Regions from separate parts of the Rummeliibacillus sp. TYF-LIM-RU47 genome, predicted to be linked through region 2. Evidence: a T-box and tRNA genes for the amino acid it is inferred to sense, from the RefSeq annotation. Region 2 holds a T-box; the other holds one or more tRNA genes.
The links. The T-box of region 2 lies ahead of leuS (leucine--tRNA ligase). A T-box ahead of a tRNA ligase gene usually reads a tRNA of that ligase, here a tRNA-Leu.
Positions count from the first base shown of each region.

Region 1: it has a tRNA-Leu gene. The T-box ahead of leuS (leucine--tRNA ligase) is inferred to sense a tRNA for this amino acid. The anticodon was not compared.

Region 1 is NZ_VVIR01000002.1:364-15,145, reverse strand. Features, by position in the region: gene F0527_RS11440 (mandelate racemase/muconate lactonizing enzyme family protein) at 1-153, opposite strand, end outside; gene F0527_RS11435 (S66 peptidase family protein) at 166-1,086, opposite strand; gene F0527_RS11430 (S66 peptidase family protein) at 1,194-2,114, opposite strand; gene F0527_RS11425 (hypothetical protein) at 2,224-2,475, opposite strand; gene F0527_RS11420 (hypothetical protein) at 2,579-2,788, shown strand; gene F0527_RS11415 (EAL domain-containing protein) at 2,920-3,909, shown strand; gene F0527_RS11410 (HEAT repeat domain-containing protein) at 3,934-4,905, opposite strand; gene wrbA (NAD(P)H:quinone oxidoreductase) at 5,114-5,725, opposite strand; gene F0527_RS11400 (HAD family hydrolase) at 5,832-6,488, opposite strand; partial or broken gene F0527_RS11395 (GNAT family N-acetyltransferase) at 6,546-7,002, opposite strand; gene F0527_RS11390 (GNAT family N-acetyltransferase) at 7,107-7,487, opposite strand; gene F0527_RS11385 (flavin reductase family protein) at 7,731-8,339, opposite strand; gene F0527_RS11380 (MerR family transcriptional regulator) at 8,560-8,973, shown strand; gene F0527_RS11375 (TetR/AcrR family transcriptional regulator) at 9,247-9,825, opposite strand; gene F0527_RS11370 (MFS transporter) at 10,073-11,275, shown strand; gene F0527_RS11365 (DUF3885 domain-containing protein) at 11,423-12,340, opposite strand; partial or broken gene F0527_RS11360 (GrpB family protein) at 12,487-12,992, opposite strand; tRNA gene F0527_RS11355 (tRNA-Leu) at 13,274-13,354, opposite strand; tRNA gene F0527_RS11350 (tRNA-Cys) at 13,386-13,460, opposite strand; tRNA gene F0527_RS11345 (tRNA-Gly) at 13,479-13,553, opposite strand; tRNA gene F0527_RS11340 (tRNA-Gln) at 13,562-13,633, opposite strand; tRNA gene F0527_RS11335 (tRNA-His) at 13,637-13,712, opposite strand; tRNA gene F0527_RS11330 (tRNA-His) at 13,753-13,828, opposite strand; tRNA gene F0527_RS11325 (tRNA-Trp) at 13,856-13,929, opposite strand; tRNA gene F0527_RS11320 (tRNA-Tyr) at 13,938-14,021, opposite strand; tRNA gene F0527_RS11315 (tRNA-Thr) at 14,026-14,101, opposite strand; tRNA gene F0527_RS11310 (tRNA-Phe) at 14,113-14,188, opposite strand; tRNA gene F0527_RS11305 (tRNA-Asp) at 14,218-14,294, opposite strand; tRNA gene F0527_RS11300 (tRNA-Met) at 14,299-14,375, opposite strand; tRNA gene F0527_RS11295 (tRNA-Val) at 14,416-14,491, opposite strand; tRNA gene F0527_RS11290 (tRNA-Glu) at 14,497-14,571, opposite strand; tRNA gene F0527_RS11285 (tRNA-Ser) at 14,589-14,680, opposite strand; tRNA gene F0527_RS11280 (tRNA-Asn) at 14,688-14,764, opposite strand; rRNA gene rrf (5S ribosomal RNA) at 14,780-14,782, opposite strand, start outside.
Region 2 is NZ_VVIR01000001.1:2,192,546-2,207,327, forward strand. Features, by position in the region: gene F0527_RS11010 (GGDEF domain-containing protein) at 264-1,517, shown strand; gene F0527_RS11015 (MGDG synthase family glycosyltransferase) at 1,554-2,720, opposite strand; gene F0527_RS11020 (DedA family protein) at 2,829-3,443, opposite strand; gene F0527_RS11025 (polysaccharide deacetylase family protein) at 3,450-4,151, opposite strand; gene F0527_RS11030 (Bax inhibitor-1/YccA family protein) at 4,204-4,833, opposite strand; gene leuS (leucine--tRNA ligase) at 4,965-7,382, opposite strand; T-box leader at 7,435-7,648, opposite strand; gene F0527_RS11040 (MDR family MFS transporter) at 7,714-8,901, opposite strand; gene mnmL (tRNA modification radical SAM protein MnmL/YtqA) at 9,342-10,313, shown strand; gene mnmM (tRNA 5-(aminomethyl)-2-thiouridylate-methyltransferase MnmM) at 10,310-10,882, shown strand; gene F0527_RS11055 (MerR family transcriptional regulator) at 10,926-11,594, opposite strand; gene F0527_RS11060 (type III polyketide synthase) at 11,769-12,833, shown strand; gene F0527_RS11065 (isoprenylcysteine carboxyl methyltransferase family protein) at 12,838-13,359, shown strand; gene F0527_RS11070 (alanine/glycine:cation symporter family protein) at 13,377-14,782, opposite strand, start outside.

The sequences.
Region 1 (14,782 bases), on a different contig from region 2:
CGTTGGCGGTGCTTCTCCTACACCATACAAACCATTTTCCAGTGTGATTTTTATATAGATTGCCTCTGCTACATTGACTGTACGTAGGGCTGTTTTGAATGGATTTTTTAATGGAATGGCAACTTTATACGTATCGACCGACTGAATCTTCAAGGTGGCTTCCTCCTATCGAACGCCTGGTTGAATTGAAAATGTTCTCTCATCCGCATCCAAAAAGGCATGCGCTCCAAGCGGGACTGCAAAATGCGGTTGACAATGCCCTATTTTCACATCTTTCACTATGGGTACATGCAAATCATCAAAGTAATGTCCAAATACCTCATCTAATGTCTGTGACTCTTTTCTTTTCGGCTCAGCATGCGAGAAATCACCAATAATAATACCCGCTACTCCCTGCAGTTTCCCCGCCAAGCGCAGCTGGTTCAGCATACCGTCTACTCGATACGGTTCCTCATCTATATCTTCAATCAATAAAATTTTGCCGAACGTTTCCAACTCATAAGGTGTTCCTATACTACTGGCCAGCAAACTCAGATTGCCGCCTGTGAGTTCGCCTTGGCATTGACCAGGCATAAATGTTTGGATAGGACCGAATGTGTCATCATAGTGAAGTATACTCGGAGCAAATAATTGCTGAAACATTTCCGCAGATTTCTCTTGAAATGTACCTTTGCCTACATCAGATGCAAGCATAGGGCCATGGAATGTCATTATATCAGCATATTTTCCGATAGCGGTATGTAAGTATGTAATATCAGAATAGCCCCAAAAAACTTTAGGATTTTGCGATATCAAGTCAAAATCAATTCGGTCGGCATACCGTGCAGTACCGTAACCGCCACAAGCACAAAAAATACCGGCAATATCAGGTGCCGCAAACATTTGGTGCAAGTCGTTCAAGCGCTCGTCATCTGTCCCCGCCAAATAGCCGTCTACATTCAAGAGTGAATCCCCAAATCTATAATCCAAACCAAGTTCTTGGAGGAACTCTAAGGATTTATTCAAGAACTTTTCATTTGGCGGGCTTGCTGGTGCGATAATGCCAATTGTATCGCCCCGCTGCAATCTCTTCACCTGTCTCTTCATTCGCTTTATTTCCCCTTCCTAAAAATGCATGCTGATGATGGGTGAAATTAATCTCAACTATAAAAAAGATCGGGCTTCCTCCAATAGAAAGTCCGATCTTTTTCTGCCTATTCCACCCCTGGCAAAATCGCCAACTCTTTATTGTCCGCATCCAATATTGCATCTACTCCTAAAGGTATGCCGACATTTAGCTCATCATGACCTATTTTAAAACCGCTCACAACAGGAATATTCATATGGCCAAAATAACTATCCAATAACTCATGAAAAGTCGGTGAATCTTCATATTCCCGCTGATTTGTTTCGACAAAGTCGCCAACTACAATGCCGGCAACTCTTTCAAACTTCCTCGCTTGTTTCAGCTGATTTAAAAGTGAGTCAATTTGTGCTGGCTCCAGCCCGATATCTTCAATCAACAATATCTTGCCATCAGTATTGATTTCAAATTTCGTTGCCAAGCTATTTACAAGCAAGGTCAGATTGCCGCCTGTCAATTCACCTCGCGCACGCCCACCTGAAATGGTCGTAAGTTTCGATATACTTTCATCATAGTAAATCTCCGCAGGCTCAAACAATTGGTTGAACATGAGCTTTGTACGCTCTGCTACTTGTTCGCGTCCAATGCTAGACAGTGTCGGACCATGGAAAGTAACCAGATCCGCATACATACCAATTGCTGTATGTAAAAATGTAATATCTGAAAAGCCCCAAAAAATCTTAGGGTTCTCTTCCAATAGTAAGTAATCGATTCGATCTGCTATTCTAGCTGCTCCATAACCGCCACTTGCACAGAATATGGCCTTGATTGTTGGATCCTCTACCATCTCTTGCAAATCAGCGGCACGTTCTCGGTCTGTGCCTGCCAAATAATGCTCCCGGCGTTGGATCGTATTGCCCAGCACATATCGCAAGCCGAGTTCTTCGAGGAAATCGAGGGCTTTAGTTAACCTTTCAATATTCGGTGGGCTAGATGGCGCGATAATACCAACTGTATCACCCTTTTGTAAACGTTTTGGACGTATTTTCATCATTGCAGCTCCTAAACAAGTAATTTCTTCTTTACTTTAGCAATAAACAGGCAAATTGGCTACAAAACCACTCGCTTCACAAAACAAAAAAGCAGGACATCGCCTGCTCCTACACACTCTTTCGCTTCCATTCTCCTGTTTCAGGAATATCCACTATTTCGATGCCAATACCTTGTTCTTTATTATATATAATCCATTTATCCTTCTCGCGCTCTACCGCTCTATTTTGCCATTCTAGCCAACCGCAATTGGCACAATGACTTTCAACATAGCTGTGTCGATTCAGGTCTTGATGATGAAAAATCGTTTTTGTTTCGCAATTATAGCAAAAAAGAATTTTAGAATCAGTACTCGCTTGCATAGAATCCCTCCATCGTTTTTTCCCTATGCTCGGCAAATAGAGGAAAAATTATACACATAAATCTCACTGTTTTGTACACATTAAAACGAGGAGGTGACTAGTTATGAGCAAAAACAACAAAGCAACAATCAATACGAGAACTCATAATCCTTTTGATGTCTATCAAAGCACAGACCACAATGTCAGCAACAGCAATAACAATAATCCAAATGACAATATTAATGAAGAGTTCGGTCCTGAGTTTGATTCCAAGGCAAAAAATAAAAACAATAGTATCAACCACAACAAAACACAACAAACGAATAAAAAGTAATACAAAAGAGCCTGAGATGGGCTCTTTTTAGATTATTACTATCTCCATAGAGAAAATACATTGCACTTATCATACATCTGCGAAATAATTGAGTATGATAGTTCTGAGGAATTACTACATATAGGAGGATGGTGGGCAATTTGCCGTGTAAAAGCTGTATTATAAATGAGTTAGAATATGAATTTAAGCTTGAAGGCACCCGTAATATTGCGATGCGTGAAGAAGTCATCAATCATTTGAAAAGAAGAAAGATAAAACTAAGTGCTTCTGAAAATGCATTGCTAGTAGGTGAAAGTGGTGTGAAAGAGTTAATGGACTTCTTCTATCACCATATGACACCAGAAGAGGTTACCTTTCGAGTAGATCAACAAGCATGGCAAGCTCTTTCTGCTATCGATCAATATTTAAATAGTGATTGGGTCGATAATGTGATAAAAGACGAAAGAGTATCATGCCACTTCCAGCCAATTGTTGATAGAAATGAAGAAACATATGCCTATGAAATTCTTTCGAGATTTCTAGATGAAAATGATCAGATGATTTTTCCAAATGAACTATTTAATGCAGCCAAAAAAAGAGGCAGGCTTTATGCACTGGACCGCTTATGCAGAATGAACGCAGTTAAAAACTCTGCCGCCATAAATAAGAAAGTATTCATCAATTTTATTCCAACTTCTATTTACTCGCCTGAACACTGTTTAGCAACAACTGTGGCCCTTGCAAAAAAACTAGGCATAGAACCACACCAATTTGTATTTGAAGTAGTGGAATCTGAGCAAGTAGAAGACCTAGACCATCTAAAAAGAATACTTACTTATTATAAAGAAAGAGGCTTTGAATATGCACTGGATGATGTAGGTGCAGGCTTTAATACCATCGATTCAGTAGCTGCTCTCAAACCGCATTATATAAAGCTGGATATGAAATATGTACAAGGCGTAGCGGCTGATCCATTAAAACAAAAAACAGCCCTGGCCTTTTTACATAAAGCAAATGAAGTAGGCACTACTCCCCTTGCAGAAGGTGTAGAAGAACGAGAAGACTTTGAATGGTTAAAACAACAAGGTTATCAGCTATTCCAAGGATATCTATTTGGAAAGCCTTCTCCTGTGCCTCAATAAGAAAAAGCTAGCCTGTTAATAAGGCTAGCTTTTGTTTTGATTACTCACCTTATCGTGAATATTTTCAGAATAGCTATGCGTATTCATCCAGTCCATTTCTTCCTCAAAGAGGACTTCACTTTTCCGGCTCTTTATCCATTCATATAAATCTCTGATCTCCTTATAGTCTTCCTTGTAACGTATAAGGAACTCTAATCCTGTGATTAGATCATCACTTACTATTTTTCTTTTTCTTTTTAACATACTCTTTAATCGTTCTATTACTGCTGGAATTGCAGTTTCATTTCCATGTCTATTAATCGCTAACATGGCATAGCCTTTAACATAAACAGACCTATCCTGTAAGGCTTTTAAAAAAACCGGAAGTAATGAAGAGTTTCCTAATTCAATTAAAGCCCCTATAGCTGTACATTTAACATCACCTTTAGGATGATTAAGTAAATTTATAAGATGAGGAATAGCTCTATCTGAACCTATCTCTGAAAGAACGCTGCTTGCATAAATTAAATCATATTCATCTGAGGATTCTGAAATAATTTGAATGAGTGCGTCCTCAGCTATCTTATTTTTACATCCATTTAATGCCTCAATAGCAGTATGTCGGATAGAGGAACGGTCATCATTGAGAAATTTAATAATAATGGTTGAGTATTCTTCTACATTCCTTTGTTCTGCAAGCGCATTTAGAATTTGCTCTAGCACATATTTATTCGTTTCTGTTTCAAGTCCTTTCAGTAGAATATCAGCAACATGCCTTTCCTCAGTATTAGTTCCAATTTTACCAAGTATAAAATAGATATGCATCCTAGTTTCTCGATCTTTCGTTTTCTCTAATAAATTGGCAAGATAAGGAATCATCGTAATATCTTCTAATTCCTCTGCTTGTCGATAAGCAAGCCATGATGGAGAATCTTCGTTAGTAAAACTTTCCTCTTTGTAGATATGTTCATCACTGGCCATGTCGTTTATTAAATTTAGTAATTCTTTTTCAGTCATCATAGGTCTCTCCCTTTCCGATATTCTGGAGCAGTAAGTAGCACAAGTTAATACTCATATATGTATAGATAAAGCCTTACTAGATATCTAAAAGTTTACACGTTCTTTATTGCTGATTGAACTTTTAGTTTTATTTATTTAGGATGTGTGAATCTTTATATTTATTGCATATAAAAAGCTAGCCAATTTATAATGGCTAGCTTCTTTTTTATTGTTGTCCATTCTTAACCCATTGTGCAACGTTCACAGTACGTTTGGCCTGATATTTAACTGATGCTTCAACATCTTCTACCATTTTGTCATCTTGTCCGACCGTCACACTTGTTCCATATGGATTGCCGCCTGCTTTAAATAGCACAGGATCACTGTAGCCAGGTGCTGCAATGATAGCTCCCCAATGCATCATCGATGTATAAAGTGATAACAGTGTCGCTTCTTGGCCACCATGTGGGTTTTGTGCAGAGGTCATGGCACTGACAACCTTGTTTACAGTTTTACCTGAAGCCCATAAACCGCCTTGTGTGTCTAAAAATTGCTTCAGCTGAGAAGCCATTGTTCCAAAACGTGTCGGCACACTAAAGATAATACCATCCGCCCACTCAATATCCTCAGACTTAGCAACTGGAATATCCTTAATCATTTCGGTTGTTTTCTTCCATTTTTCATTATTCTCAACTACTGATTGAGGTGCGAGCTCTTCAACCTTCAAGATTCTTACCTCTGCACCTGCTTCTTCTGCCCCTTCTTTTGCCCATTTGGCAAGCTGATAATTCGTACCGCCCATTGTGTAGAAAATCACTGCTAACTTTACTTTAGACATTTCTTCCTCTCCTTTTTTGTAGATAGTATATTTATACCCAAATAAAAGAAGTTTCAATATTTAAAACAACAGGTTATTAAAGACAGAATACATTCAAATCCGTTTCTCACTTTATGTAACTTAATAATCTATCCAAAGAATCTATTTCAGCGTCTGGTATTATTTCGGTATCATTTTCAAGCATATAAGGATTGAACCAGATGCCTTTTATATTTGCGCTTTGACAACCACCAATATCTTTTTCGATGTGATCTCCGACAAATAGCACTTCTTCCGGTTGCACACTCAGCTTATTTAATGCTATTTCGAATATCCGCTTGTCTGGTTTACTAAAGCCTGCTTCTTCAGAAATAACTACTATCTCAAAGCAACTATTCAAATTGGTGTTCATTATTTTAGCTTTTTGTCTCTCAGCCAAGCCGTTTGTAATAATGGCAACTTTCATATGTCTCTTAATAGTATTTACAATATCAATTGTATGTTGGTCTATAGAAAAGCAACGAGGAAAATGATTATTCCAAAACTCTTGAATGTCGCTGTGTGGCAATCTATATTTTGGTGGGAAATTATCAAAGAATGATTCAAGAACCTTTGTTTTATCGCTATAACCATAATCTCTTTTGTCATAGACCTTAAATTTCCTTAACATCTGCTGTTGTACTGAATGTTCAACTTCCTCATAACACTTTTCTAAAACTAAGCAGAACATTTTATCTACTGCTCTATTCCGATTCAGCAACGTATCATCTACATCAAAGAGCATTGCCTTATAACCGCTCAATTAACCACACTGCCTTTCTATACAATACATACTATAAATTTACCTATGCCGATCTTTCCTTGCCTTTATAGCCGTAATACGCGCATGTACCATTTTTGGGTTAGATCTTTTACCTCAAAACCACATTTTTCATAAAAGCTAAAATTGTTTGCAGAAGTATGGGCAAACCAATCACCATGCGGAAGTTTTTGAACACAAAGCTCCACAAGTTTTTTAGCTATACCTTTTCCGCGATACTCTGATAAAACGACTAAGTCCATTATGTTAGCTGCCATAATTTGATCTGAAAGGGCTCTGACCATACCAATCATTTGATTTTGATTCCAAACAGTAAATGCGCAGGTAGAGTTTTTGAAAATATGTGAATATTGCTCTTTTTGCCAAGTTGGAGTATTCCTTGCCCATCCCGCGCATCTTCAAACAATGTCTCAACACTTTCAGCAGGAATCCCATCTGTTCCCTCTCTTATGACTACCCCATTAAAATATTGATACACGCTACCCCCTCCCATTTAATAGTTATATATACGACTTATTGGTGATAATCTCCTTTATTGTTCTACTTAAGTTATTCCAAAAGAAAAAAGCATTACCCGTTGCCTTAGTCTAAATTTTCAATGAATCCGCTTTGTTTAAAACCATTAGCTTTAAAAACTTTTTGCATTTTTTTATTTGATTGATTAGTAGAAGAGAATATTTTCTTAGTTGGAGCAATGCTTATAAAGTACTCAATAAGCGATGTAGCATACCTTTTTCGCCTTTCAGTTAGTTTAACGATGACTAAAGAAATAAAGCTACATTCAAAGAAATGAGTATCATAAATTAAAAAACCAACAATAGAATTATTATCTTTAACTACTATACATCTCCCTTCATCGATAGCTTTTTTAATGGACTGACGTCTACTATCGTTTCCGATTACCTCTATATCGATGTTTACAATCTCATCTAACTTAATGAGGTTAGGTTTACTTATATGCAAAATTTTCTCCTCCACAAGTCAATTTCTATTCAGTTCCTTTTATACAGGTAAAACTCAACATAAAGATCAGATTTCCTTTAACTATTAAACAGATTAGTAATGGTAAATTCGTTTGCCTTACCGTTTTAAATTCTCCTTCACTAAAATCAGGTAGACATACTTTTAAGTCAAATAAAAAAACGTTTCTTACAAAATGTAAGAAACGCCTATTCATCGCTTATTTATAAATGATTTCCCTTAACGTCATTGGGAGCTCTTCAAAGTAAATAACTCTGACATTTTCGCATAATACGGTCCCGCTAGGCGCCCTACCGGCTTAAGTTTAGACAAATCTACTTTTCCATCCTTGTATAGTGTATCTTCAATGTGTATTTTAACGACACGACCAATAACGAGGTTTGATGATCCAGGACCTTCTCCAAATTTCAGCATATTCTCTAACACACATTCCATTTGTATAGGACTTTCTTTAACTCGATACGGCAACACTTTCGAGCTGGGTATAGGTGTTAGACCGGTCTCTTGAAACTCATCTATGTCAGGCGCAAATTCTATGGATGTATCATGTACTTTCGTTACAATACCCTCCGTAACCATATTAATCACAAATTGTCCCGTCTCTTCAATGTTGAGTGTCGTATCTTTCTTCGTACCATCTTCGGGTCGAATCAAGGGGGCAAAGGCCACCATAAATGGCGAAGGACATACCCCGCAAAAATTACTGAACGGCGCAAGATTAGAAATACCTCCCTTTGAAATAGTAGAGACCAAAGCAATCGGTCTAGGCAAGATAGAGCCTGTATATAATTTGTAACTGTCTTTCCACGTAAGGTTTTCTGGAATAATTTCCACGTTGATTCATCCTCTCTTGATTATCTCTTATCTAAAAAAGATTGATTAATGATACATTCAGAAGTCATACAATTCCTCCTAAATTATTATGGCTACAGTATACAAATTAGAGTCGACTCGAAGTCAAGAAGGTATTTTAAAAACTATAAATACTTGACTTAGAGTTAGCTCTAAGGTGTATGATAACTTCAATTCAGTATTACATAGGAGGATGCATCACATGCTCACCATTAGCCAAGTGTCAGAAAGAACAGGTTTAACCCCATATACATTGCGTTATTACGAGAAAATCGGAGTTCTGAAAGGTCCGAGTCGAAGAGAAGGAGGAGCCCGGGCTTACTCCGAGAGCGAAGTATCATATATACAGTGTCTGACTAATCTAAAGAAGATAGGCCTATCACTTGAAGAGATTACAGAATTCACTCGTGAGGGTTGTGTGATGGAAAAAATACAATTAGGGGAAGACCCTACAAAATATACTCAGACGTTAAATAAACGAACAGAAATACTTTCGAAATATCTGATGGACCTAGAAGCTAAGCAGCAGGAATTAGAGCACATGATTTCACTTACAAAAGAAAAATTATCCGGTTATTTCGAGCTTTCTAAAGAGAGCAACGAAGTACCGATTTAAGTAGGATCTTGAGTATTACTTGAAAATATGTCGATACTGCATTTTCATAAGAAAAGCCACGAAACGTTGATTATCAACATTCGTGGCTTTTAATTTACTCCAGTGATTCTCAATTCTTACGGAATTATAAGTGTACGATGTCCGCACAAATAGTTTTGGATTGCTCTTGGCCTTCTCAAAGTAAAACATTACCATTTGCTCTGATCAGTAGTTTTTGATTAGTCTGATATCATATAGATTAAAAAATACGTTTATTGGATTAATTCTATACTTCTAGGAAGAACGAATACCTTCAAAAGCATTTAATATTAATTGTCGTACATATGATTCATCTAATGGTTCGCCAGTCACAAGTAATCGATAGAAAATCGGTCCGTAAATTAAATCAATACATATATCAATATCGATACTTTTTTTCAATTCACCACGTTGAATTCCTTTTTCCAAAAGACTCTTTGCTTCAAGTCGGCGGGGGTGGAAATATCGAGCACGATAGGCATCTGCTAATCCGGAATCAAACTGGCCTTCACCTAATAATTGCGTAATTATCGTCCCCTCACGACTCGTCAAAAATATAGTTAAATTTGTAGCGTGAGTTAAAATATCATTGTATGCCGAACCAGTATCAGGCACAGGCAATCTTTCAGAGGCAGCATAAAGGAAACCATCCATCACTACTGCAGCCTTGTTTGGCCACCATTTATAAATAGTTGCTTTGCTAACCTGAGCATATTTGGCGATTTTATCAACTGTGAGAGCTTGAAACCCATTTTCCAACAATAAATCATAAGAAGCTGACAGAATTGACTTTTGTGCTTCTAAGTTACGTGGTCTGCCTCTTTTTCCATTCATCATAATTACCAACTTTCTTTGGAATTAATAAACTGTATGTTCAGTATAACAATTTAATATTAAAACAGAAAGTTTGAATTCCCTATTTACAAAACTAAACGTTCAGTTTATTATATGGTTAATCATTTTATAAACTGTACGTTTAGTACTATAAAATGAAAACAATAAAATCAAATATGGAGGGAATCTAACCCACGGTATTGTTTATTGTTAAGCAATATATATTCCATAGAAGGAGTTGTACTAAATGATTGATTTAAAGAAACAAACAATTGAAAAGAAGATTCCAACTTGGTTAACCATTCTTATGGCTACCGCATGTGGTATCATTGTAGCTAATTTATATTACGCACAGCCTCTTGTTGGGATAATTAGCTCATCAGTCGGTTTGTCAGCAAACACTTCTGGCTTAATTGTTACGTTAACCCAAATTGGATACGTTGTCGGTTTATTGTTTATCGTGCCTTTAGGAGATATTCTTGAAAACCGAAAGCTGATAGTCTCCTCTTTACTTATCACGGCAGTAGCCCTTGTAATGACAACAATGACGAAACAAATATTTCTATTCTTATTTGCTTTGTTTGTCATAGGTTTAGGTTCGGTTGCTGCGCAAGTACTTGTTCCTTTTGCATCATATCTATCATCCGATTCGTCACGCGGTCGTGTTGTCGGCAATGTCATGAGCGGTCTGTTACTCGGAATCATGCTATCACGCCCCCTGTCGAGCCTAGTTGCTGATTTTTTTGGCTGGCATGCTATATTTATTTTATCTGCCATAGCTATTATGGTTTTGGCTATTGTACTTTCAAAGGTATTACCTAGAAGAAAGCCTTCAACGGACACTCACTATATAGCCCTCCTCAAATCTATGTGGTATTTGTTACGAACAACACCAATATTACGTCGCCGGGCTGCATATCATGCAGGTGTGTTTGCATCTTTTAGTTTATTTTGGACAACAGTTCCTCAACTGTTAACTAGCCAATCATTTCATTTTTCTCAGAAAGAAGTTGCATTATTTGCCCTTGTCGGAGTTGCTGGTGCAGTAGCCGCGCCTATTACAGGGCGAATTGCAGATCGTGGAGTGACGAAACTTGCAACTGGGATAGCACTTCTTACGGTTGTCATTTCTCTTTTATTACCGATTATTATCCATACTAACTCACCTATTGGTATAGCTATACTAGTAATTTCATCTTTATTGTTAGACGCCGGTGTATCCGCAAATCTTGTACTCAGTCAACGTGCGCTTTTCTCGTTGAGTCCAGAAGTTCGTAATCGTCTGAATGGTCTATTCATGGCAATGTTCTTTTTTGGTGGTGCAATTGGATCGGCAATTGGCGGCTGGGCCTACTCAATGGGTGGATGGAGCACTGCATTATGGATTGGAATAATTCCTTCTATACTTTCCTTATTATATTTTGCTACTGAAAAAAATAATGCTAAGTAGTTTTAATACTAAATAAAATAAGCGAATTTGGAATTACTAACTTCCAAATTCGCTTTATTCTTAATTACGTCAAACTAATTTATATACAATATAATGCACATAAACGCAGTAAACACTGGCATTATGTGTTCTTATTATTTACTTTTATTAATGTTCTCTTTTCGCTGACCAACCTTCATACTTTCCGTTATACTTCTTTGAATATAAAGACATCAATTCAGTTTGATAATCAATCATTGCAAGTGCTTCAGTCTTTATGGCTTTAAGAACAATACAATCAAGTTGATTTTTGTCAATTTCAATTTTAAATCCTGTTTGTTTCATCTCATATACACATTTCTCTGCATCTTCTTGTGGTATTTCAAGTTGATGAGTAATTATGCATGTATTGCCTCCATATAAATTAATCTCTGTTTCATTTTCTCTAAATGTATTGGTTATAAGTCTATCTTCCATTTCAGTAGATGATTCAGAGTAATTAAATAACCCTTCCTCAAAAATATGGTCAATTTGTATACGATTATAGTCTAAGATCCATTTTCTAAATTTATGATATAAAGGCAATAGATTTTCTTTATTTAAACCATAAACATCACATCCACGGTCATCATACATGTGCAATAATGTATTCTGTGATAAATTCAGCAAATAAACATTTCCCATTATGCTAGGCTTTCTCGCAAAATCCTGATTACTAATTGCTTGAAAAAGATAATCTCTACGGATAGACTCCTTTTTAACCTTTAAACTGTATAGAGTTGTCCTCATTTCAATATCCTCTTCATCAAACTCATAAGGTACTGTTTTGCAACTTAATCCATATATTAATTTTTTGTCTTTAAGGAAACGTTGTATATTAGGCAAATCTTTTCCACTATATTCAACAGATTCATTAATAGCTGTAATAAACATAATCGTATCTTTCGTATCAAAAAGAAAGTCAAAAATAGAAAATATACGATGATAAATTTCTTTAAAATATTCTTTGCCTTCTAGTTCGACAAGCCCTAGTTCAAAACGAAGCCAATATTTTGAGTTATTCTTCAATTGGTTTAATAGCTCCATCTTTAAACTCCCTTAATTATTACTTCACTACTTTAATACCCTGATTATACCAGAACCCGAAGATGTGAAAATTTATAATCAAAAAAATGTAAGGACTGTATTGAAGAAAAGTAAGAAACGTTTAGTCGCCATTTGGGAAACGTCTACTAAATTTTTTCTAAGATTGTTTTAACAAAATGAGTCTTATCCTCTGCATATTTATGTTTATTACTTTTATTTAATTCCGATAATTTGAGTTTAAGTTGTTCATATTCAATTCTTGCTTCGTCATTGTTTCTCAAATAATCTCTGAATTTCAATTGTTCGTGTAAATATTTGTTTCCACTTTGATACATATGGATTTGATGAGTTCTTGGTTCACCTTTACTGAAATAGTGTCTGTCAGGTAAAATGTTTGTCCCTTTATATGAATAACCTATCTTTTCTAAGGAAGAAACGTAATTCTCACCTTCGTTAAAATCATTGATTTCCACTGCAATATCAATAATTGGTTTCGCACTTAGTTTTTTTACAGCCGTGCTACCAATATGATGAATTTCCACAATGTTATCACCAATTTCTTTTTGAATTTTCTTTTTTCTAATAAAAATTCTCTTTCCCATTCTTGTGTCCATGGAGTTAGAAAAACTTCTCCTTTGGGTAATCCTAACACTTTATCACTCCTTATTTATCCTGATTGCTTTTTCCACATTAGAATGTAATATCACAAATATATTCGGAATATTTTTTGCTTGTATTCTCTAACATTTATTTCACACTAATTCAGTAAATCAATGATAGACAGTGTTTCAATAATTAATTCAATTATACACATTGCTACTTTTTTATTTGTCTTTATTTGATAACAGGGTGTGGAAACAATTTTATGTATACAAAAAAGTTCCTTACAAATGTAAGGAACTTTTAGTCATCGCTTGGCAAACGATGTGATGATACCGGTGGTCGGGGTCGAACCGACACTCCAAAGGAACACGATTTTGAGTCGTGCGCGTCTGCCAATTCCGCCACACCGGCATGATGTGTTTATATAGTTTAATTAACTATATGGAGGCGGCAACCGGATTTGAACCGGTGAATAAAGGTTTTGCAGACCTTTGCCTTACCACTTGGCTATGCCGCCTTGGCATTATAAAATATATGGAGCGGAAGACGGGGTTCGAACCCGCGACCCCCACCTTGGCAAGGTGATGTTCTACCACTGAACTACTTCCGCATATATAACTGGGGTACCTGGATTCGAACCAGGGCATGACGGAATCAAAATCCGTTGCCTTACCGCTTGGCTATACCCCAAAATGGGGCGACTGAAGGGGATCGAACCCTCGAATGCCGGAACCACAATCCGGTGTGTTAACCACTTCACCACAATCGCCATTGTATTAAAGGAAAACCTAATCTTTACATTTTATATATGGGGCGGCTGAAGGGGATCGAACCCTCGAATGCCGGAACCACAATCCGGTGTGTTCACCACTTCACCACAGCCGCCGTTATGTAAATTTAAAGGTTTTATATTGGCAGGGGCAGTAGGAATCGAACCCACATCAAAGGTTTTGGAGACCTCTATTCTACCGTTAAACTATGCCCCTGTAAAGAATGGTGGAGGGGGGCAGATTCGAACTGCCGAACCCGAAGGAGCGGATTTACAGTCCGCCGCGTTTAGCCTCTTCGCTACCCCTCCAGAATGGTGCCGGCGAAAGGAGTCGAACCCTCGACCTACTGATTACAAGTCAGTTGCTCTACCAACTGAGCTACACCGGCAAAAATTATTATGGTGGGTCGGGACAGAATCGAACTGCCGACACTTAGAGCTTCAATCTAATGCTCTACCAACTGAGCTACCGACCCATAATAACTTTAAATATTATAATTTAAAATGGCGGTCCGGACGGGACTCGAACCCGCGACCTCCTGCGTGACAGGCAGGCATTCTAACCAGCTGAACTACCGGACCATTTTGGTTGCGGGGGCAGGATTTGAACCTGCGACCTTCGGGTTATGAGCCCGACGAGCTACCGAACTGCTCCACCCCGCGATAATAATATATGCTTATTTGATTGATAAAGTTCTTAAAATGGTGGAGGATGACGGGATCGAACCGCCGACCCTCTGCTTGTAAGGCAGATGCTCTCCCAGCTGAGCTAATCCTCCGAAAATGGTGACCCCTACGGGATTCGAACCCGTGTTACCGCCGTGAAAGGGCGGTGTCTTAACCGCTTGACCAAGGGGCCATATGTATTGAAAATCATGGCGGAGAGTAAGGGATTTGAACCCTTGAGACAGGGTTACCCGCCTACACGATTTCCAATCGTGCTCCTTCGGCCACTCGGACAACTCTCCAAAAAAATGGCTCCGAAGGCAGGACTCGAACCTGCGACCCTCTGATTAACAGTCAGATGCTACTACCAACTGAGCTACTTCGGAATAATAAAATCAACAGCC
Region 2 (14,782 bases):
AGGCTTGGACACCAATGTTACAAAATACTTTTCACAATAGAAAATAATTAAAATAAAGCCGAACAAATGTAATTTTACATTTAGTTCGGTTTTATTTAGTTATTGATTTTTCGATAGATAATGAATAAATTCACTTGTTTGTCAATTTTTTGACTAAATATATGAATATACATTAATTACCTCTTTATTTCTCTCTTATTAAAGCCTATTCTTATAGTAAGAATGCAAAATTATTATTATTTTTAAAGGGGTGAATAATTTGCATGCAAACGACTCCAAAAGAGCCATCTTCTATTCCGTTTGAAAATGATCCTAATTTCTATAAACAATTAGCTCAGCAGAATTTCAAACGCATGTACGCTCTGGCCAAATTCTTTCTGTGGGTAAGCTTAGCTCTAGTGCTTGCTACAGTTTGGTGCCATTTCTTTTTCAAGAGTTACCCCCATTACCATAGTGTTTATATAATTCCCTATGGCTTAATGTTTCTTTCCAATTTCATGGTCTTACTATTAGCAAATCCAAAAAAGTTCAATCAAAATGGCAGCCTTGACTATTATAAACAGCTCGAAGAAATTACGGCTTACTATATTTGCTGGCTCTTGATCCTTAGTTTAAGTATCTCACTAATAGACTTTCATTATCAACATCATACAGTTGCTTATATTATGTCATTGGTGATTTGTGCTAGTTTCTTTATTATGCGTCTTCGTTATTTTATAGCACCGTTGATCGTAGCAGTAATCGCATATATATTAAACTACTTTACTTTAGATGAACCTTACATTCGATATACCTTCGAGATGCACCTAGCTATATTTCTTACACCTGTTTTACTTGTTGTAGCCCATTTTAATTATCAAAACTTTATTACTTCCTTTCAACAAGAGAAATATTTATGTAGGGAGACTACTCGCTCAAGACAATTAGCAAATGAACTTGCTGCAGCCAATACAGAATTGCAACGATTATCTGCAACTGATGAACTGACAAAAATCGCTAACAGAAGAGGCTTTCATCAATACAAAGCTGCTCTTGAGGAACGGGTTCATCCTTACACACTTACCGTTTTAATGCTTGATATTGATTATTTTAAGGTTTACAACGATTACTATGGACATGCTTATGGGGATATGGTGCTAGCTCGTGTGGCAACAGTATTAAATCATATAGCTCTCTCTACAAACTCTTTTGCTGCGCGGATGGGAGGCGAGGAATTTATCATGCTGATACCTGATCAACGACCGGAGGAAATCGTGATTATATATAAACGAGTCCTCAGGGATATTCAACAATTCAACCTTTCTAATGCAGCATCCAAGGTATCAGACCAACTTACATTCAGCGCAGGAGCCTATAGAGGTGAGATTAAGACGAATGATGAGATTGAAGAGTTTATGCATAAAGCAGACACCCTCCTTTATGACATTAAAAAAGCTGGTCGTAATGGCTTTAAATTAATGGAAGACGAAGAAGTTCTCTATCATCTTCAGCCGATCATCAAACATAAAAGGCCCTAGCATAGTGAATATCATGCTAAGGCCTTTTCATTTTGGTTATCCTCTAACCATCTCCCATTGAAGAGTCGGGCTGTATTCGAATGCAGGTTGTAATGTCCTACCATTGCCAAGAAGCCATTTAAAGACTTCATGTAGTTGGCTTGTTAGCTCTAATTCTATTTCATCCTCATAACATTCTATTGAACGTGCACATGCCCCCAATATTTGGCTATCATTTAAAATAGCATTTAATTGAGATTCAATAGGCATTTCTTTGGATAATTCAACGACAAGATTATGTTTCTTTAAATAATCTAAATTAATTTTTTCTTGGCCCGGAAGATGTGAATGAACGATGATTGGAAGCTTTTTACGTAAAGCCTCGCTAATCGTCACACCGCCAGGCTTAGTAATAATGGCATCCATTTTATCATATAGCTTGTCCATTTCTGTTCTTGAACTAATATATGACAACGGCTTAATATGTGATTCTTTCCATCCATGAATTTCATCGTAGAGTTTTTTGTTGTTTCCGCAAAGAATATAAAATTGAAATTCAGGATGCTTTTTTAATTCAGTAGTCAGGCTCGATATCCCGCCAAGCCCGCTATTACCGCCAGCTACTAATATATGGGGTCTATCATTTCTCTTATTTCTACTTGTCCCTTTTTTAATTTCCTCATGAACGGGTATGCCTGTAACAATAATGTGTTTTCTAGGGATACCAAATTCACGAATCAGATGCTCTTTCACTTCCTTGCTCGGTACAAAGTGTAAATCGATGCCTTCTTTTGCCCAAATACCATTAATAAAAAAGTCTGTATAGGCATTGATAACAGGGACTTCACATTTCCCTTGCATTTTCAATCGGCTGATCAGACATGATGGAAAGCCATGTGTACAAACGATAGCATCAGGCTTTTCTAGTTCAATCAGTTGCTCCATCTTCTTTAAAAAATGGTTTTCATAGAACTTTTTTGGCTGGTTTGCTGTACAGTATCTTTTACTATAAATAAAATTATAAGAGTTAGGAAATAGGCGAATCCAATTCAAATAGCTTCGAGAGAGCATTTTCTCTAATCCTGGATGCCAATAACTAATCAAATCAATCTTCTTTATCTCATATTCTTCATTGCGTCCCCTCACCATGTCCATTAAAGCATCTGCGACTTGATGATGGCCGGATTGCATCCGCAATAGCGGAAAGAATAATATTTTTTTCATATCGAAGAACCCCTTTTCAAATAGCACGATTTTTAAGATAAGGTTGAAGGGAATTTGTCCTTCTTTACTATCTGTCATTACCCGCTCTCTCTAACTAAAAAACAGTCATTAATCAGAATCATTACTTGACTTATTTTTCTTAGATCGTCCTATTATCTTTTTCACAATATAATAAACAATAAATAATATAAATAATATAATTCCTAAATATGGTACATAATCCGGATTAATATAAATCGTATTCGCAGTAAAATAACCTAACAAAACAAAAGGCATTGTCCAGATAATACTGCCAATGAGAGAAAAAAGAATAAATGGCTTAAGTGGCGTATTGGTTATTCCCGCAAAGTACGGGCTGATTTGACGCATGCCCGGTAGGTAAAAACCGAAAGTAATTGTTCTATATGCATTCTTATTATATTTGTTTTCAATCTTCGCCCACCGCTCTGGATTGAGTCCAATATATTTACCAAAGCGATTGATGAAAGGAGCCCCTAGGTATTTGCCCAGAAGATACGCTACTATCATTCCAATGAAGGCACCTAATTCTATAAAAATGAGCGAATGAGCCATTGACAGCTTTCCATAACTTATTAGAACTCCTGTCAAAAATAACAATGATTCTTCAGGAGCAGGAATACCGACAATGCCGAAAAATAAACAAATGAAAAGAATTACATATCCATAAAGACTTAAATAATGCATTAATTGATCAATATTCATAGCATCTTATTCCAACACATCTTTCAATGTGATGAATTCTATATTTTTTTCGTGACAATCTTCTAAAAAAAGCTCCAAATTTCGCAGCATATATGAGGGTGCCTCCTTTTCAGCGCCTTGTGTGTCGCCATTATCATGTAGTACAAAGATAGAACCAGGACTTGCATATTGCTTCAGTTCTTCTAGCAAACCATTCCGTGCTTTTTCTACTTTCCAGTCGCCAAAAATATGGGACCACATGATTTTTTTATATGTTTTTCCGACGAATAATGTAAACAAATTAAAATGTCCCCAAGGCGGGCGGTAAAATTGTACCGGTTCACCTGTCGCTTCTTCTATTGCCTGATTAGCCAGCGTTAATTGCTTTTTCAGCTCTAATGGACCAGTTAACCAATTGGAAACATGTTGATTATGATGAATACCTATAGTATGCCCTTCATCTGCCATCCGTTTAACAATTTGAGGGTTTCTTCTCACATGGTCTCCAACTACAAAAAATGTTGCCTTTACGTGATATTTTTTTAATAAGTCCAGTAATTGCGGTGTATAAACTCCGTGTGGTCCATCGTCAAATGTTAACGCAATCTGTTTTCCAGGAATGGTCTTGTAAATCCCTAGCTTGCTTAAGCGAATAAAAACGGTCGGGAGCGGGCCGTAACATAAAAACAAGATGACTAGACAAAGTATAATAATTAACAATAATTTCATATTCCACAGCCCTTTTCCGTCAATAGTAATTCCTTACCCGAAAACTAATCTACTAATCATCATCAAAAATTCGTTTCAGATGGTAGATGAGTCGCAGTAGATTGGTGAATAAATTAATGAAGTCCAAATACAAATTTAATGCCACTAGCGGTACTTCCTCATCCGATATGACCTTTTTTGCAATTTGGTTCATATCATAAAGCGTATACCCGATAAAGAGTAACACTCCAATTCCACTAAGAACGATCATCATCATATCGCTGAATCCTACAAAGATATTAATCACTGAAAAAATTAATATTCCGATGAGTATGATGAATAAGAATTTCCACCAGTTAGAAAAATCTCGTTTTGTATTGTAGCCGATGAGCCCAGCTACGATAAAAATAAGTGCAGTAGAGCCAAAAATAAGCAAAACAAGCTTTCCGCCTAACGCTCCAATATAGAAATTCAGCAAACTATACAGCGTAATGCCAGTTAGAAACGCAAACAGCACAGAAATGAATTTACTCGCTTTCCGAGCAGCACGGCTAACCATAACAATTATCAATAAGATGACTGTTACTATGCTGATTGGCAAAATCATCGGTTGTGGTACATAAACCCCTGCAAATAATCCTATCGCTGTAAACAACCATAACAGAGTGAAGAAACGAAGGACCTTTGGAAATTGTGATTCCATTTATAGACCTCTTCTCAAATTTTTTTCGTCCTTAATTATACGTATTTAGTCACAGAAGGTTTCGTTTTTATGTTGGATTATTTTAGCAAAAAACCTTCTTCCAACTAGGAAGAAGGTTTTTATTTCGCCAATTACTTCGCGACAATATTGACTAATTTGCCTGGCACAGCAATCACTTTCTTAATATCTTTGCCTGCCAATTGTTCTTGTACTTGATCATTTTCAAGCGCCGTTTTCTCTAATTCTTCACGACCTGCATCTTTAGCAACCATCAATTTAGCACGAACTTTGCCATTGATTTGTACAACCACTTCAATCTCATCATCTTCTAATTTAGATGAATCGAATGTTGGCCATTCTTCATATGTGATGGTTTCGTTATGGCCTAATTTTACCCATAACTCTTCCGCTACATGTGGTGCAATTGGTGCAAGCATCTTAACAAATCCTTCTGCATACTCACGGGGCACAACACCAGCTTTGTAACATTCGTTAATGAATACCATCATTTGAGAAATAGATGTATTAAAACGAATATGCTCGTTGTTGTCCGTCACTTTTTGAACTGTTTGATGATAAACTTTTTCTAATGTTGTATCATTTGATGTTTGAATTTTTTCAGAAAGCTCGCCCGTTTCTTCATTGATGAAGAGTCTCCATATACGATCTAGGAAGCGGCGCGCTCCATCTAAGCCATTCGTAGACCAAGGAATAGATGCTTCTAGTGGTCCCATGAACATTTCATAAAGTCGTAGTGTATCAGCTCCATGGCTTTCAATAATATCATCCGGATTGACAACATTACCTTTAGATTTAGACATTTTTTCATTACCTTCACCAAGAATCATCCCTTGGTTGAATAATTTTTGGAAAGGTTCTTTTGTTGGTACTACCCCTAAATCATAAAGGACTTTATGCCAGAAACGTGCATACAACAAGTGTAGCACCGCATGTTCTTGACCGCCGATATAAATATCGACAGGCAACCAGCGTTTCAATAATTCTGGGTCTGCCAATTGTTCGTTATTATGCGGGTCGATATAACGCAGGAAGTACCAGCTTGAACCTGCCCATTGTGGCATTGTATTCGTTTCGCGTCGGCCTTTTTTACCTGTCTCAGGATCTACGACATTTACCCATTCATCAATGTTGGCCAATGGTGATTCACCGGTACCTGATGGATGGATATCCTTTGTTTTCGGCAACACTAATGGTAAATCTTCTTCTTTTACTGTTGTAATGGTGCCATCTTCCCAATGAATGATTGGAATTGGCTCTCCCCAATAACGTTGGCGGGAGAATAACCAGTCGCGTAAACGGTACGAAACTTTTTTCTCTCCTACTTTATTTTCTTCAAGCCATGTAATTGCCTTTTGAATGCCTTCTTCTTTGTCTAATCCATTCAAGAAATCAGAGTTAATATGTTGGCCATCACCTGTAAAGGCCTCTTTAGAAACGTCGCCACCTTCTAATACAGGAATGATTGGTAGGTTGAATTGTTTTGCAAATTCAAAATCGCGTTCATCATGTGCTGGTACTGCCATAATGGCACCTGTACCATAGCTTGCTAGAACGTAATCTGCAATCCAAATCGGTATTTCTCGACCATTGATTGGGTTGATTGCATAGGCACCTGTAAATACGCCTGTTTTCTCTTTCGCTAAATCTGTACGTTCTAAATCAGACTTAACTTTGACTTTTTCTAGATATGTTTCTACAGCCTCGCGCTGTTCTTTAGTTGTAATTTCATCCACAAGCGCATGTTCAGGTGCAAGGACTGTATAAGTTGCACCAAATAGAGTATCAGGTCGTGTAGTAAATACACGGAACTGCTTATCTGAATTTTTAATAGAGAAGTCTACTTCAGCACCCTCAGAACGACCGATCCAGTGACGTTGCATATCTTTAATATTCTCTGGCCAATCCACATCTTCCAAATCATCAATCAAACGATCTGCATAGGCTGTGATCTTCAACATCCATTGTTTCATTGGACGTCGTTCTACAGGGTGTCCGCCGCGCTCAGACTTGCCATCAATTACTTCTTCATTCGCAAGTACTGTGCCAAGTGCTGGACACCAGTTGACTGCTACTTCATCGATATAAGCAAGACCTTTTTTATATAGCTGAATAAAGATCCATTGTGTCCATTTATAATAGTTTGGATCAGTCGTATTGATTTCGCGATCCCAGTCATAACTAAAGCCTAATTCTTGGATTTGGCGTCTAAATGTATCAATATTTTTTTGTGTGAACTCAGCTGGGTCATTTCCAGTGTCAAGGGCATATTGCTCTGCTGGAAGACCAAATGCGTCCCATCCCATTGGATGCAACACGTTGTAACCCTGCAGACGCTTAAAGCGTGAAAGGATATCTGTTGCTGTGTAACCTTCTGGGTGCCCTACATGCAAGCCTGCACCTGAGGGATATGGAAACATATCCAATGCATAAAACTTCGGCTTCGATTCTTCATTTGTTGTTTTAAAAGTTTTGTGGTCAGCCCAATACTTCTGCCATTTCTTTTCAATTTCTTGATGATTAAAATTCATTCTTGACCCTCCATACTCATATTCTTGAAAATAAAAAAACTCTCGTCCCTATAAAAGGGACGAGAGCCTATATCTCCCGCGGTACCACCCAAATTAGTGTAAAACACTCAACTTGATTCCTTAACGCGGATTAACGGCAATGGCTATCAATGGTTCACCATAGCGACTCCTGGGCGAGTTCAGTTGAATGATTTGCTGGCTTTCACCTACCGCCAACTCTCTAAAAAAATCAAGTGCAACCTACTATTCCCATTCGCTGTCATTACATATATTGAATCCTATTCTAATTCAATATACTGTAATTGACAAGAGATTTAACAAATTCAATGAATTATACCGTTTCTTTTTCCACTTTGTGTTTATTTTTTAACGGTCGATCATAAAGCATGTATGGGATAAAAGCAATGAGCAGAATCCCGATTAATACATAAAACGTAATCTTCATGCCATATTGGTCTGCTAGAACACCGCCTAAGAATGGACCAATCATTTTGCCTATAGCACTGAAACTATTGACCATACCTTGATAAAACCCTTCTCTTCCCTTAGGTGCTAACGTACTGGCAATTGTCGGTACAATCGGCCAAATAAACATTTCACCAAATGTTAAAATGATAATCGCCACTAAAAACATTTTAAATGTTCCCGCGAAGCTAACCACTACAAAGGAAATGACGAAAATAGCTAAACCAAGAAAAATTTGTTCCTTGAACCGTTCGCCCATTTTTTTAATAATCGGATTGATCAATGGTTGGCCCAGTACGATTAGCAAACCATTCGCTGTCCAAAGCAAGCTGTATTGGTTCAGAGAAATATGCAATGTTTGTGTATAAGATGAAATTGTTGTTGTCCATTGGGTATAGACGAGCCAACTAAGTAAGAAACCAATCCCCAAAATACTCAATGCGTAAAATGATGAACGATCTTTTACTTTTGAGCCTTCACTTATTACAGATGCAGGCGCAATGGCGTATTCTGTAGAAATCCCTTTATATGTGAATGCCACAAAGAAGAAGACGATATACATAGCTAGATTGGCAATAAATAAATAGTCAAAGCTATGCTTTGCAACAATACCTGCAAGAGCTGGGCCAAATGCTACCCCTAAATTTTGAGCGAGATAAATGGCATTAAATCCTTTTCTCCCGCCTTCTGGCCATGCTGTTCCGACCATAGCAAACATACTCGGAAATACAATCCCACCACTAAAACCTATCAATGTCAAAAACCACACATAATGCGGCCAGCCATGCCAAAACACAAGACACGTAAGGCCAATAATGGATATGATTGTTCCTATCATGATGGACTTAAAGCCGCCAAATTTGTCAAAGACATACCCGCCTAAAAGATTGCCTACTACACCAGCTGCAGCATTGGCCATCAGAACGAGCCCGGCTATTGTAAGCGACTGTCCGAGTTCATCATGCATATAAATCGTATTCATCGGCCATAAAAATGAGCTGCCGACAGTATTAATCAGCATACCGATGATTAATAACCAAACACTTCTAGGCATTCCAAGTCCCCCATTTATTTCGAATATCTAAGCAATAGTAACAAATCTTTGATCCTATTTACAACCATCTTTTCATATTTAAGCTCAAATATTAAACGACCGTTTCCATTGTCTTCTAGCAGGTCAATAATTATAGTTGCCAATTTATTCCCAAACCACTTTTTTTCGAGTTTTTTCTCTATTCAATCTCCTCCCTCTAAATAGAAGAATATTGTTTTTTCTATTCTATAGTATTTCACATAAAGTGAAAGTTCACGCGAGATAAGGTTTTTCCCATCTTTACTGAAATTTTATGGGCAGTTAAACCCCCCTCTTAAACTTCTTTGCTAAGCTTACGTTTTGAAGTAGAAGTCTTACTGAAAGTTAAAGCGAGATAAAAGAAATTTTTCCCCTTTGACGTTGTCATGTTAAAATAGATAGTTGAGGAGTGAAATTATACTATGACTGATATTAATTATACTGATTTCCCGTTTCCCTCTGATGGGAAACGTTATTATACATGGAATCGCTATTTGCGTGATGAATTTGGCTGCAAGGTATACAAGGTAGCGCTTGATGCAGGCTTTGATTGTCCTAACCGTGACGGCACTGTTGCATTTGGTGGATGTACTTTTTGCAGTGCAGCAGGCTCTGGTGACTTTGCCGGCGATCGTGTGGACCCTATTTCTGTTCAATTTGAAAAAATTAAAGAGAAAATGCAGCATAAGTGGAAAGACGGCAAAACTATGGCTTATTTCCAAGCTTATACGAACACACATGCACCGCTTCCTGTCCTAAAAGAAAAATTTGAAGCAGCTTTAGCATGTGAAGGTGTTATGGGATTAAGCATTGCAACACGTCCTGATTGTTTACCTGATGATGTCGTGGAATACTTGGCAGAATTGAATCAACGCACATACTTATGGGTCGAGCTTGGACTACAGACTGTGCATGATAAGACAGCCAATTTAATTAATCGTGCACATGATTATACGACATATGTGGAAGGTGTGGAGAAACTCCGCAAACATGGCATTCGTGTATGTACACACATCATCAATGGCCTACCTCTTGAAGATTATGACATGATGATGGAAACTGCCCGTGCAGTGGCGAAGCTAGATGTACAAGCAATCAAAATTCATTTACTTCACCTATTAAAGGGGACACCACTTGTAAAGCAATATGAAAAAGGTATGCTTGAGTTGATGGACAAGAATGCCTATATCAATCTTGTCGCAGATCAATTAGAAGTCATTCCGCCAGAAATGGTCGTACAGCGAATTACTGGTGATGGACCGATTGACTTAATGATTGGGCCTATGTGGTCTGTGAACAAATGGGAAGTATTAAATGGCATCGATGCTGAACTAGAACGTAGAGGAAGTTATCAAGGAAAGCATTATCAAAAAGAAGAAGTGGGAACACGATGAAACTTCAACGTGTACTGCAATACGCACAATTTCTTTTGAAAGAGACCGTTCATCCTGGTGACATAGTAGTGGATGCAACTGCAGGAAATGGCTATGATACGGCCTTTCTAGCACAGTTAGCCGGCAATGAGGGCCATGTCTATGCATTTGATGTCCAGCAACAAGCGATCTCTTCGACAGAAGAGCGCGTACGGGAAGCAGGCCTTGAAAATCGAGTTACAGCCATTTTAGATGGACATGAACATGTAGCAAAACATGTCTTAAAACCGGTTCAGGCAGCTATTTTCAATCTCGGCTACTTGCCAGGTAGTGATCATGAAATTATTACAACGCCTTCCACAACCTTAAAAGCCATCCAAGACTTACTACAGCTTTTAAAAGTCGGCGGCATGATTATTCTAGTTGTTTATCATGGACATCACGGTGGGAAAGAAGAACGAGATGCGCTGATAGAATATGTTAGTACATTGCCGCAAAAATATATCCACGTATTGAGATATGAGTTTATCAACCAAAAAAATGATCCGCCATTTATCATTGCTTTAGAAAAAGTGAAGCAAATGGCATAAGAAAAAGAGTTGTCCGTAAATCTATGGACAACTCTTTTTTCATTTACTTTCCAAAAAAGCGAGAAAGAATACTATTCTCTTGTACCCTTTGTTTTTTATCTTCCTCATTTTGTTCAATCTCCTGTGTATGCTGCCATACATTCAGTTTATTGAGCACAGCCATAATTGCACTGTTTTGCTGTTCAATACGGTCCATTTGGCGGTTATCATTTTGCCTTTTTTCAGTCAATGGCGCGAGCGATTCAACGACTTGCCTAAATTCCCTTTTCATGGAATCATTTTGCTCTGCCAAGAATACATTTTGTTTTCGCTCTTCTTGAATCAATTGAATTAGCTGAGCGTTTTGGACTTCTACTCCATGGATATGCTCTGCCAATAGCTCCATCGCATGGCTCAATTCCTCATATCGCTGGATTTCCTCTTTTCGATCAATGACATCAGGATTGGCTACAGTAATGCTTACCTCTTGGATGTTAAAATTCGGGGCTACTACTACCTCTGCCGCTTCTTTAAGGGTTAATCCTTTATTTTTATGCAGTGAACTATATGCTTGCAATATTGCTACGTCTTGATCTGAAAACTTCCGATAATTTCGTCCGTCACGTTCTACTTGGTAACCGTAATCTTCTAATATTGAAATGTAATGCCGAATCGTCGATTTATTAATGCCAACGATTTGTGCAAAATTTGCCATTGTATATGTATGAGCCACAAAAACCCTCCTAACCTATTGTGACACCTTCTCAATTAACATTATTGTAGCATATTGTTATGTTTCTGTTAGACAGTGTGCATAGTTTTATAGAATTAATTTTAGGGAATACGTATTTTTCCAAATAGTAAATCGTACACTATTTTGATACGAGAAGAAAAAGGAGATCCTAAAATGCCCAAAATCCATGCAGTTAGTACACACTGCCCTCCCCACGCATTACCTCAAAATATGGCAGAGGAATTTATAAAAGAACTTTTTTCTGGGAAAATAGCCAAACTTGATCGTTATTTGAAAGTATTCAAAAATGGCGAAATACATAACCGCCAACTGGCTATGCCAATCGAATGGTATAAAGAAGAACACAGTTTTTCAGAAAGAAATGAATTATACGTAGAACTTGCTACAGAGTATACAGCGAAAGTAATCGAGGACTGTTTAGAAAGCGCATCAGTAGAAAAAGAAGCAGTCGATGCCATGATCTTCATATCAAGCACGGGCATTTCAACACCAAGTATTGAAGCACGCGTTATGAACCAGCTATCACTTCCCAATGATATAGTCCGCATTCCCATTTGGGGACTTGGATGCGGTGGTGGAGCTGCGGGGATTAGCCGAGCAAATGATTATTGCCTTGCACACCCTGATGCAGTAGTGCTTGTCGTATGCCTGGAGCTATGCAGCCTTACATTCCAGCCAGATGATTTGGATAAAAGCAATTTTATCGGGACATCTTTATTCGGTGACGGTGTAGCATGCGCTCTCGTTGCAGGTGACGAAGCATCACTTTCGTCAAAAGAAGCTTTACCTTCAATTAAAGGAAATGCTTCCCGTCTTATGCCTCATTCAGAAGATGTAATGGGGTGGCGAATCGAGGATAACGGCTTGCATGTTATTTTCTCTAAGAGTATCCCGCCAATTGTTGAAAATTGGTTTGCCCCTTTTGTGCATGACTTTTTAAATACTCATGATTCCAAGGCACAAGATCTCACACAATTTATTTTGCATCCTGGTGGCAAAAAGGTTCTTACAGCCTATGAAAAAGCTCTCAATCTGCCAAATGACTTGTTAGCACCTAGTTCTCATATTTTAAAACATCACGGCAATATGTCTTCTCCAACTGTTTTATATGTCTTGAAATATATTATGGAAAACAAGCCATCAAAAGGCGAAAAAGGTTTAATGGCATCACTTGGACCAGGTTTTAGCGGTGAACTTGTTTTATTGGAATGGGAGTGAATGTATGCTATTTATAATCGTATTTGCACTAATTTGCATTCAACGGCTAGTAGAACTCCGTGTGGCAAGAAATAATGAGCGTTATATGAAAAACCAAGGAGCAATTGAATTTGGGCAGGCACACTATAAATATATCGTGATGCTCCATGTCGCTTTTTTGGCTTCATTCTTCATCGAGTACATGGTAAAGGAATCTACATTGAGTCCCATATGGCCATGGCTACTTGCAGTATTTATCGTCCTTCAATTAGGTCGGATCTGGGCAATTAAATCGCTCGGTCACTTTTGGAACACAAAAATTATTGTATTGCCTAACGCTCAATTGGTAAAAAAGGGTCCCTATAAATGGATTCCTCATCCAAACTATGTCATCGTCGCCCTAGAAATTCTTGTCATTCCATTGATATTCCAAGCATATGTAACGGCTATTTTCTTCACCCTTTTAAACATGTTGATGATGTATGTACGAATTCCTGAAGAAGAGCGTGCGCTAAATAGCATTTATAAAAAACAAGAACAATATTAAACGAAAAAAACGAGAGCCTAAATGGCATCTCGTTTTTTATTATCTTTTGCATTCTTTTCTTTATTATATTCAACCCAAAAATCTGCATCTTTTATTCCTAAAGGAGTAGGATCGAATACTGGATCTTTGCCTTCTTTTTTCTGTCTTTCATAATCTTTCAAAGCCCTAATGGCCGGTTTCGCAACAATCAGGATACCAATCACATTAATCCAAACCATCAATCCAAGGCCCACATCGCCAAGAGCCCATGCTAATGTTGACGCTTTGTATGAGCCATAGAAGTTGGCTGCTAAATACACAATACGTGTAATCCACATTGCTATAACTTGAGTTTTCCCTTTAAATAAGTACGCAATATTTGTCTCAGCAATATAGTAATACGCCATTGTAGTAGTAAAAGCAAAGAAGAACAAGGCTATTGCTACAAAGCCTGAGCCGAAACCAGGGAATGATTGGTCTACCGCAAATTGCGTATAGGCAGAACCTGCGGATACTTGATCAGCGATAGTGCCTGATCCGAAGTCTCCTAAGAAGATAAATTTCTTTTTAGCTTCATCGAATACATTAAAGGTACCAGAAAATAGAACCATAAATGCTGTAGCAGAACAAACCAATAATGTATCGATATAAACAGAAGCAGCTTGAACTAGGCCTTGTTTAGCCGGATGAGAAACTTCCGCAGCAGCTGCCGCATGAGCTCCTGTACCTTGGCCAGCCTCATTAGAGAAGACGCCACGTTTTACTCCCCATGCAATCGCTGCTCCAAGCATACCGCCAAAAGCTGAATCGAATCCGAAAGCGTTTTCAAAGATAAGCTTTAATACATGTGGAATTTCACCAATATGCATACAAATAATAACAACAGCCATAATCATATACAAAATGGCCATGAATGGCACTACATATTGTGCTACAGTTGCAATGGCTTTAACTCCACCGATAACAATAACTGCTAATAGAACAGTCACAATCAATCCAGTTATCCACTGGCTAACACCAAATGCATTATGCATAGCATCTGAAATAGCGTTTGTCTGAACACCAGGCATTAGGACGGCCATCGCCATCAATGCTGCAATGGCAAAAATAATACCAGCCCATTTTTTCCCTGTTCCCTTTTCAATATAGTAAGCAGGACCGCCACGATATTGATCATCTCGTTCTTCTTTATAAATTTGTGCTAGTGTTGACTCTACATATGCAGTAGCCGCTCCGATAAAAGCAATCATCCACATCCAAAATACAGCGCCAGGACCACCGAATGCAATGGCAGTAGCTGTACCTGCGATATTACCGGTACCTACACGACCTGATAAGGCAATAGATAATGCCTGGAAGGATGAAATCCCCTTTTCTGATTTTTCCCCTTTGAACATTAATAAAACCATGTCTTTAATAAATCTTACCTGTGGAAACTTCATAA